Regions from separate parts of the Alcanivorax sp. P2S70 genome, predicted to be linked through region 1. Evidence: predicted binding sites of a transcription regulator. Region 1 holds the regulator's gene; the other holds the start of a gene.
What was found. The regulator PhoB, encoded in region 1, activates phosphate uptake and scavenging genes when phosphate is short. The targets are predictions, from matches to a motif close to TGTCATANNNNTGTCANA.
Positions count from the first base shown of each region.

Region 1 (4,689 bases):
AGCCTTTGGCGCCCGCTGGAACAGCTGGTGCTACCCCCGATAATCCGCGACTGGATGGCGGACCCGGACTCGCTCACTCGCCGGCTGTCCCGCTACGGTGCCTTCCGCGTTGTCCCGGGTTTCCATGCCCACGCCGTCCCTAAAGCCGATGAACGGCAACTGCTGGCACTCCCCGCCCGTCAGGTAGCACTGATTCGCGAAGTCACTCTTATGCTGGATGACACCCCGGTGGTTGCCGCCCGCAGCGTATTGCCGGTTGGCAGCCTGACCGGGGCAAACCGCTCTCTCGGCCACATGGGCAGCCGCTCACTGGGACTGGAGCTGTACAAACGTCCCCTCTGCCAGCGCGACCAGGTATGGGCAAGGCGGGGCTCACCCGATCAGGAGCTGCCGCTGTGCTGGGGCCGCCAATCCCGCTTCATCAAGCGTGGTGCACCGCTACTGGTAGCGGAGTATTTCCTGCCGGCGTTGTGGGAGAAGGTGGGGTAGCGCGTTGCCGAACAGCCCCGTACTCGTCTGCCATTAGACTCTCTGGGCCTGTTTCCTCTGCGTCGCGCGGCGCAAACGATACTCGTCTGGCGCCACAACCCGCTCGCGCGTTTCCACTTTGAACTTTCAACTTGCAACTCAACCCCACCCATCCGGACAATACCTCCACGCCTGACAACCGGATGTCCCATGTTTGCCTTTGTTGAAAACCGCTATCCCGGCCTGTGGCCCTACCTTCAGCTGATGCGCCTGGACCGGCCCATCGGCACCCTGCTGCTGCTGTGGCCGACCCTTTGGGCGGTGTGGATTGCCGGGGCAGGCACCCCGAGCCTGACCACCATCGTGATCTTCTTTCTGGGGGTGGTGATCATGCGCGCGGCAGGCTGCGTGATTAACGATTTTGCCGACCGGGATTTCGACGGCGATGTGGAGCGCACCCAGGGCCGGCCGCTGGCCACTGGCGCCATCAGCAGCAAAAAGGCGCTGGCGCTGTTCGCCGGGCTGGGGCTGCTAGCCTTCGTACTGGTGCTGTTCCTCAACGAATTGACCTTCTGGCTGTCCTTCGGCGGCCTTGGGCTGGCGGTGCTGTACCCCTTCACCAAGCGCTTCACCTTTATGCCGCAGCTGTTTCTGGGGGCCGCCTTCAGCTGGGCCATCCCCATGGCTTTTGCCGCAGAAACCGGCGAGGTCCCGGAAATCGCCTGGCTGCTGTACGTGGCCAATGTGGTGTGGACGGTCGCCTATGACACCCAGTACGCCATGTGTGACCGTGAAGACGACCTGAAACTGGGCATAAAGAGCACCGCTATCCTGTTTGGCGACGCCGATCGGTTAATGATCGGTGTCCTTCAGGGGCTAACCCTGCTGGGGCTGATCATGGTCGGCCACCGCCTTGGGTTCAGCTGGCCCTGGTATGCAGGCCTGGCAGGGATGGCCGTGACCTTCCTCTACCAGCACAGCCTGATCCGCTATCGCGAACGCTGGCCCAGTTTTCATGCCTTCCTGAACAATCACTGGAGCGGGGCGTGTGTGTTTGCGGGGTTGTATTTCCAGTACTTTTGAGTTGAAAGTTTAACGCTCAAAGTGGAAAAGGCGGGAGGCAGGTTTTGTCGTTCCGGCTCTCTGTACCCGCGCCATTACCTGCGAGCGCGGGCACGGCTATGCAAAACCTGCTGGCTTGGGCCGCGTTTCAATTTTGAACTTTCAACTCATCACTCCCTCTCCCGCTTGCAATTCCCCCGCATCCGGCTCAACTTGTCATACGCATGTCATAAAAGAGCAATCTAATAGGGCACCAACAAAAGACTGACAGGCGAAGGAAGGAAGCCATGTCCCGTAACCGAATTTTGATTGTTGATGACGAGCCGGCTATCCGTGAGATGGTCGCTGTCGCCTTGGAACTGGCGGACTTTGATGTACTGGAAGCTGAAAATGCCCAGCGCGGCCACGAGATCATCGTCGACGAACGGCCAGACCTGGTACTGCTGGACTGGATGCTGCCCTCCGTGACCGGCATTGAGCTGGCCCGTCGCCTTAAGCGTGATGAGACCACCAATGAAGTGCCGATCATCATGCTTACCGCCAAAAGCGAAGAAGATAACAAGATCCAGGGCCTGGATGTGGGTGCTGACGACTACATCACCAAACCGTTTTCCACCCGCGAACTGATTTCCCGGATCAAGGCGGTACTGCGCCGCTCTTCCAGCGCTGCCGCCGAAAAAGCTATCGAAGTGGAAGGGCTATGCCTGGACCCGGTCAGCCACCGTATCAGCGCTAACGACGAGCCGGTGGATATGGGGCCAACCGAATATCGCCTGCTGGAATTCTTCATGAGCCATCAGGAGCGAGCCTACTCCCGCACCCAGTTGCTGGATCAGGTGTGGGGCGCCAATGTGTATGTGGAAGACCGCACCATCGACGTCCACATCCGCCGTTTGCGCAAGGCTCTCGCACCCTACGGCTTTGACCGTTTTATCCAGACGGTGCGAGGTACGGGCTATCGCTTTTCGATCAAGGCCGCCAAGGCGAGCTGAAGCCAATAATGTGTTAGGGTTCATGACCTCGGTATAACTCCAGTCTGACCCCACAAGGGCAACACACGATCATGAAAGCCAGCCTGGCCAAAGAAGTTAATCGAATCGCCGGCCTGATCGCCCTGGCCGCCTTGACCGCTCTCGCAGTCGGTCACATCTGGCCATTGCTGGTAGGCCTGGTGGGCTACATTTTCTGGAGTACCCGGCAGCTGTTCTCCCTCTACAGCTGGCTGGTCCGTGATGATCATACCGAACCGCCAGACAGCATCGGTCTGTGGGGCGAGTTCTATACCCGGCTGGAACACTTGTTTCAGAAAGAACGGCGTGCGCAGGAAAACCTGCAAAGCATCATCCACCGCGCCCAGCAATCCGTAAACGCTCTGGAAGAGGTGGTCATCCTGATTGACCAGCACGGCTATCTGGAATACTGGAACGCCGCCGCAGAGCGCTATATGGGCTTCAACCCCAGCCAGGACCTGGGGCAACCGCTCACCAACCTGGTGCGCCACCCCGGATTTACCGAATACCTTCATCGCGCCGATTTTCGCGAACCCCTGGAAATTCCCTCTCCGGTGAATGACAACCGCATCCTGCAATTCAGGGTGACGGAGTTCGGCGTTGGCGAGCAACTGCTGATGGCCCGTGATGTCACCCGGATTCATCACCTCGAACAAATGCGCAAAGACTTTGTAGCCAATGTCAGCCACGAGTTGAAAACCCCTTTAACAGTACTCAAAGGCTACCTTGAAACGCTGCTGGATACCGTGCCTGAAGAACAGCCTCGTCTGCGGCGTGCACTGACTCAAATGGAAAGCCAGTCTGACCGCATGGAAGCGCTGGTCACGGATCTGTTGTTGCTCTCGCGACTGGAAAATACCGATGCGGATAACGATCGCCAAGCCGTCGCTGTACACGGCATGCTCAACCGCATGCGCGAAAACGCCCAAGCTCTGAGCGCGGACAAACATCATCAGATTGAAATGGATGTCCCAACCGAGGCGCGTCTGGTCGCCAACCCCGCCGAACTGGAAAGCGCCTTTGGAAACCTGATTACCAATGCAGTGAAGTACACCCCTTCCGGTGGCCTGATTCGCATCCAGTGGTGGCAGGACGAAAAGGGCGCGCATCTGGCCGTTACCGATAATGGTCTGGGAATTGACCCTGCCCATATTCCACGGCTCACAGAACGCTTTTATCGCCCCGATAATAGCCGGGTCACCCAAACGGGTGGCACGGGTCTGGGGCTCGCCATTGTCAAACACGTGATGATTCGTCATAACGGCAAACTGGACATCAAGAGCGAGCTGGGCAAGGGCAGCACCTTTACCTGCCACTTCCCACCAGAGCGACTGGTTAATCGCCCCACTGCAGTTGCAGGGTAAGACGCTCCACCTGCAACCGATTTGCGACAAACCCAAACACCATTAGGGATGATGATGAAAAAAGTCTGCGTTTACTGTGCTTCCAGCGACGGAAACGATCCTGCTTTTGGCATCGCGGCTGAAAACCTGGCCGCAGCATTGGTAAGCCGAAATCTTGGGCTGGTGTATGGCGGCGCCAGCGTGGGGATCATGGGAACTCTGGCCAACGCGGTCATGGACAGGGGGGGAGAGGTAATAGGAATTATCCCCCAGGCACTGCTGCGCCGTGAGATTGGCAATCACCACCTGACCGAGTTGCAGATCGTCGACTCCATGCACGAGCGCAAGGCAGCTATGGCGGATCAGGCCGATGCGTTCATCGCACTCCCCGGTGGCATGGGCACCCTGGAAGAGCTGTTTGAGATTTTGACTTGGGCACAGCTAGGCTTTCATCACAAGCCAATTGGTCTGCTGAACGTCAACGGTTACTACGACCACCTGGCGGCCTTCCTTGGTCACAGCGTCGACAAGGGTCTGCTCAAGCCAGAGCACCGGAACTTGCTGCAGGTCAGCGCCAGTGCGGACGACCTTCTGGGACGCTTCGCAGACTGGAAATCGCCACCGTTGGAGACCTGGCTGGAAACAAGCCACCCATTGTAACGCACGCCACCCAGTCAATAAGACGCGTGCTTTCTGCAAACACCACGATAATGTTTCTAATTCTGGCGGCCGGAAAACGCGAGCACAGTATAAAAAATCGTTAAAGCATTAACCTCTGCACGGAAGCTAAAACGCAGCAACGTCAT
Region 1 is NZ_AXBZ01000034.1:404,081-408,769, reverse strand. It holds gene Q672_RS29105 (chorismate--pyruvate lyase family protein) at 1-489, shown strand, start outside; gene ubiA (4-hydroxybenzoate octaprenyltransferase) at 679-1,551, shown strand; gene phoB (phosphate regulon transcriptional regulator PhoB) at 1,818-2,522, shown strand; gene phoR (phosphate regulon sensor histidine kinase PhoR) at 2,594-3,904, shown strand; gene Q672_RS29085 (TIGR00730 family Rossman fold protein) at 3,959-4,543, shown strand.

Region 2 (4,689 bases), on a different contig from region 1:
TCAGGCCCGCGAGACCCTGCGCCAGGAAATCAAGGGCCTGCGTGATCAAGCGGCCGAACTGGAAGAGGCGGTGGCATTCTACAAGAATGTCATGGCGCCGGTGGGGACTGAAGGTGGGCTGCAAATTGAAAAGGCCACGCTGCAACCGACCGACGAGCCCAACCTGTACAGTTACAAAGTGGTACTGGTGCAGGCGGGGGATAACCGTAATTATCTGTCCGGCGATATTCGCTTGACCCTCAAGGGAACCCGCGACGCAGAGGCCTTTGCACTGACTGGTGAGGACTGGTTAGCCGATGGCAGTGAGACACGGTTCCGGTTTCGCTATTTTCAGGAGCTGAGTGGCCGTTTTCGGCTGCCGGAAGGGGTAGAGATTGGCACACTGGATGTGGAAGCTGAAAGCGGCGGCAGAAGCCGACACCAAATACAGAAAACCATAAAGTGGCAGTAGGAGAGAGCAGTGCTAGGCCGAGACAAGAAATCCGCATCTTCCGGAGCATCCGCCTCCCAGGATTACCGCAATCACACCCTCATCGCCCCGAGTGCCAAGGTGACAGGCGATATCGAATTTACCGGTGGCCTGCACGTGCAGGGGGCTGTTGAAGGCAATATCAGTGTCGGCAAGGATGGTGGCCGACTGGTGATCGGCGAGACGGGGGTAGTAAAAGGCGAGATTCAGGTTCCCCAGGTAGTGATTAATGGCCATGTGGAAGGTGACGTCCACGCTACTGAAAATCTGGAGCTGGCTGAAAAAGCCTCTGTCGAGGGCAATGTTTACTACCTGATGATCGAGATGGTGATGGGGGCCCGGGTCAACGGCAAGCTGGTACGCCTGGACGATGAGCGTCGCAATCTGCCCGCCCCGGAGAAAACAGCGGACAAGCCTGCGGCGGCCAAAGAGGCCGCTGCGGATAATTCTTGACGGTTTTAGTCAGGTACTGGAACATATTGAACCCGTGTCACACCGGCGTTTGTGTCACGGGTTCTTCCGTTTTACAGCAATAGCGAGCCTATGATCGACCCAACCCCTATTTCGTTCACCGACGCTGCCGCCGCCAAAGTCAAAGAGCTGCGCGACGATGAAGGCAATCCTGAGCTCAAGCTGCGGGTGTATATCACCGGGGGTGGCTGTGCGGGCTTTTCTTATGGCTTCACGTTCGATGAAGCCGTGAACGATGACGATACCATTGTCGAGAAAGACGGTGTCACCCTGCTGGTGGACGCCATGAGTATCCAGTACCTTGATGGCTCACAGGTAGATTACGAGCAGGGTCTGATGGGGTCGCGTTTCGTGGTCAGCAACCCCAATGCCGCTACGACCTGCGGCTGCGGTTCTTCCTTCTCGGTCTAGGGCGCCCTGAGTCACTCCTTGCCATTCTGTGGGAGCGGTGGTTTCACCGCGATACCCGCTTTTCCGAGTATCACGTCCTGTCAGCCTCTTTCGCGGTCGAGCGACCGCTCCCACAGGGTTTCTGTGTGCGGCGCCCGCTGTCACATAACCTTCATTATTTGATCAACATTTCGTCGTTTTCAGGGTGGACACTAAACTCATGATGACGACACGACCGAGTTTTCAACGAATGACCGCTGCTGATACCCGCGCCATGTGCTGGTTGCTTCAGCAGCCTCAGGCCGCGCGGCGGGCGCGTATGGCGCGCATGGTCTCGCGTCTTGGAGATGGCCCTTTCTATGTGGCGCTGACCCTGCTGATCTGGTGGGTGGACCGTCTGGGCGGCAGTGAGTTTGCACTCACTGCGATGGCCGCCTACGCACTGGAAGTCCCGTTGTTCGTTGGGCTCAAGCATTTGATCAAGCGTCCGCGCCCGGCCGATGCGCTGGAAAGCCTGTCGGCGTTCATCCAGCCGGCGGACCGCTTCAGTTTTCCTTCCGGGCACACCGCAGCGGCCTTCGTGATGGCTACCCTCCTGTGTGTCTTTTACCCGCCGGTCATGGCGCTGGCATTGGCGCTGGCAGTGATGGTCGGATTGTCCCGGGTGCTGCTGGGGGTCCATTACCCCAGTGATATTCTGGCAGGGGCGACGCTGGGCTTCAGTTGTGCCCTGATCGCTCTCTGGCTGGTTTGACTGGCAAGCTACTCGGTTTCCGTAATCCTTGGTTCGCGCCTGGTGACTCATAGCTCATAGCTGGCTGCTGCTCTTACGGCAGTGTGACCTGCCCCAGAATCGCTTCCCTCGAGGCTCCGGTGACGACCGGGGCGTTGGCCGGCTTTTCATTCCAGCGCGCCCATGCCAGCCAGGCGAACGCGGCGGCTTCCACCCAGTCAGGATGAAGACCCGCTTTTTCCGTGGTGTTCACCGCGACGTCGGTGAGGGCGTGGAGTCGTTGTAGCAAGTAATCATTATGGGCGCCGCCGCCACAGATGAGCAGGGCGTCGGGGCGAAATGCGGCAAGGGCATCGGCAATGCTGCGTGCAGTGAGTTCGGCGAGCGTGGCCTGGATGTCCGCAGGGCGGGTCTGGGCGGGCAGCCGGGAGGTTAGCCACTGGGCGTTGAAGTGTTCCCGCCCGGTACTCTTGGGCGGCGGCAGGCTGAAGTAGGGATCGCTCAGCAGGGTGGAGAGCAGGCCCGGGTCCACACGGCCGCTGGCAGCCCAGTCGCCATTGCGGTCAAAAGGACCAAGGCCTTGTCGGGCGATCCAGTCATCCATCAGCACATTGCCCGGGCCCGTGTCGAAACCGCCGAGCAGTGTGCGGCCTTCCAGCAGAGAGGCGTTGGCCATCCCGCCAATGTTGATCACCGCAAGCCGCTCGCCAGAACGGCCAAACTGCTGGCGGTGAAAGGGGGGCACCAGGGGGGCGCCCTGGCCGCCGAGCACCATGTCCTTGTTGCGAAAATTGTGTACCACCGGGATGCCGGTTTTCACCGCCAGGGTATCGGCGCAGACCAGTTGCAGGCTAAAACCCTGAGTGCCCGGACGGTGGCGAACGGTCTGCCCGTGGCAGCCGATGGCGCGTATGGCGGAAGCGGCAATGCCGCGAGTCTGCAGCAGGGCGTGGCAGGCATTGGCATAGAGGCAGCCAAGCGTCTGACTGACGCTGCCGCACAGGTCGATCTCTCCGTTGCCCGGCTGGCAAAGCGTCAGAATGTCGGCCCGCACAGGATCGGGGATGGGCTCGCTATGGCTGCCCAGTAGCGTGACGCGATTATCATCGATCCGCACCAGTACCGCGTCGATGCCGTCAACGCTGGTGCCGGTCATCAGGCCGATATACAGCTCAGAAGACATTGCTGCTGGCCAGAGTCGCGGCTTCGGCGAACAAGGTCATCTGTGCCTTGAGCCGGTTAGCTGCGATCAGGAATTCCGCCCGCTCGTTGTCGTTAACGCCGCGCGCCTTTGGTAGCGGGACTGTTTGCGGGTTTCGGTGTACCCCGTTGATGCGGAACTCGTAGTGCAGGTGCGGCCCGGTGGAGAGTCCGGATGTGCCCACATAGCCGATGGTTTGTGATTGCTTGACCCGTTTTCCGACCCGGATTCCCTTGGCAAAATTGCGCATATGCGCATACAGGGTGGTGTAGATCTGGCCGTGCTTGATAATCACCACATTGCCGTAGCCGCCTTTGACCCCGGCAAAGATCACCTTGCCGTCACCCGCTGCGCGAATCGGGGTGCCTCTGGGGGCGGCATAGTCTGTGCCCCTGTGGGCGCGAATGGTGTTGAGGACTGGGTGGCGGCGGCCCAGATTGAAGCGTGAGCTGATGCGTGAAAACGCCACCGGGGTGCGGATGAACGCCTTGCGCATGGAGTCACCCTTGATGTCCAGGTATTCCACATCTCCGGACAGGGTTTCGTAGCGAAATGCCGTCAGGTGGCGCCCCTGATTCCAGAATTCGGCCATCAGGATGTCGCCTTCGCCGACCTTTTCGCCGTCCAGATACAGTTCTTCGTACAGGATCCGGAAGCGGTCGCCCTTGCGGATGTCGAGAACGAAATCCACATCCCAGGCAAACAGGTTGGCCAGCTGCATGGTCAGCTTGTCGCTGATGCCGGCAGCAGCGCCGGCCAGAAACAGGGAGTCGGTAATGTCTGCCTGGGCGAAGCGGGTCTGTTTCTGATACTCGCGCTGGCTCAGGCGCACGGTCCAGCCACCGCCGGTCAGTTTTGCCATCAGGGTTTCCACCCGGGAGGGGTGGTAACGGACAGCGGTCAGTGAGCCGCTATCATTGACAATGACTTCCAGGGTCTCGTCAGGGCGAAGACGGGTAAGGCGCTGGAGTTTTTCGTCGCTGTTGATCAGCGCATAGACCTGGCCGGCCCCGACACCCAGAGGCTGTAGCAGGGATGACAGGCTGTCGCCGGCTTGCACTGTCAGGGTTTGCCACGCGGGGGCTGCAGGGGGTTGGGCTTTGTTAGCAGGGTTGGGGGTGGTCTTGGCAGCGGGGCGAGCGGGTAGATCGAGGGCCTTGACGGTTTTCGCGGCGGGCTCGCTCCCCGGGTGGTCGGGGCGCAGGGCGATAAGGATGACGCCACCCAGCAGTACCATGCTCAGCAGTAAATGGGTGCGTGGGAACTGGCGCACCAGTCTGCCGATAGCAGAAAAAAATTGTTTCATGAAGGTTCGCGGGGTCTGGTTAGGTAAAAGACGGGCCGATGCCCGGCAGGCTCGGCGAAAAAACAGACCTGCAAAGATACCCGCCTTCTCTGGCCGCGTTCAAGTGCTACAATGGCGCG
Region 2 is NZ_AXBZ01000041.1:1,427-6,115, reverse strand. It holds gene Q672_RS29600 (DUF6776 family protein) at 1-451, shown strand, start outside; gene Q672_RS29595 (bactofilin family protein) at 461-922, shown strand; gene erpA (iron-sulfur cluster insertion protein ErpA) at 1,013-1,351, shown strand; gene Q672_RS29585 (phosphatase PAP2 family protein) at 1,551-2,084, shown strand; gene Q672_RS29580 (anhydro-N-acetylmuramic acid kinase) at 2,158-3,246, opposite strand; gene Q672_RS29575 (peptidoglycan DD-metalloendopeptidase family protein) at 3,236-4,570, opposite strand.
Region 2: a site for PhoB is predicted at 1,490-1,507, ahead of Q672_RS29585 (phosphatase PAP2 family protein). Genes of this name have one in related genera too.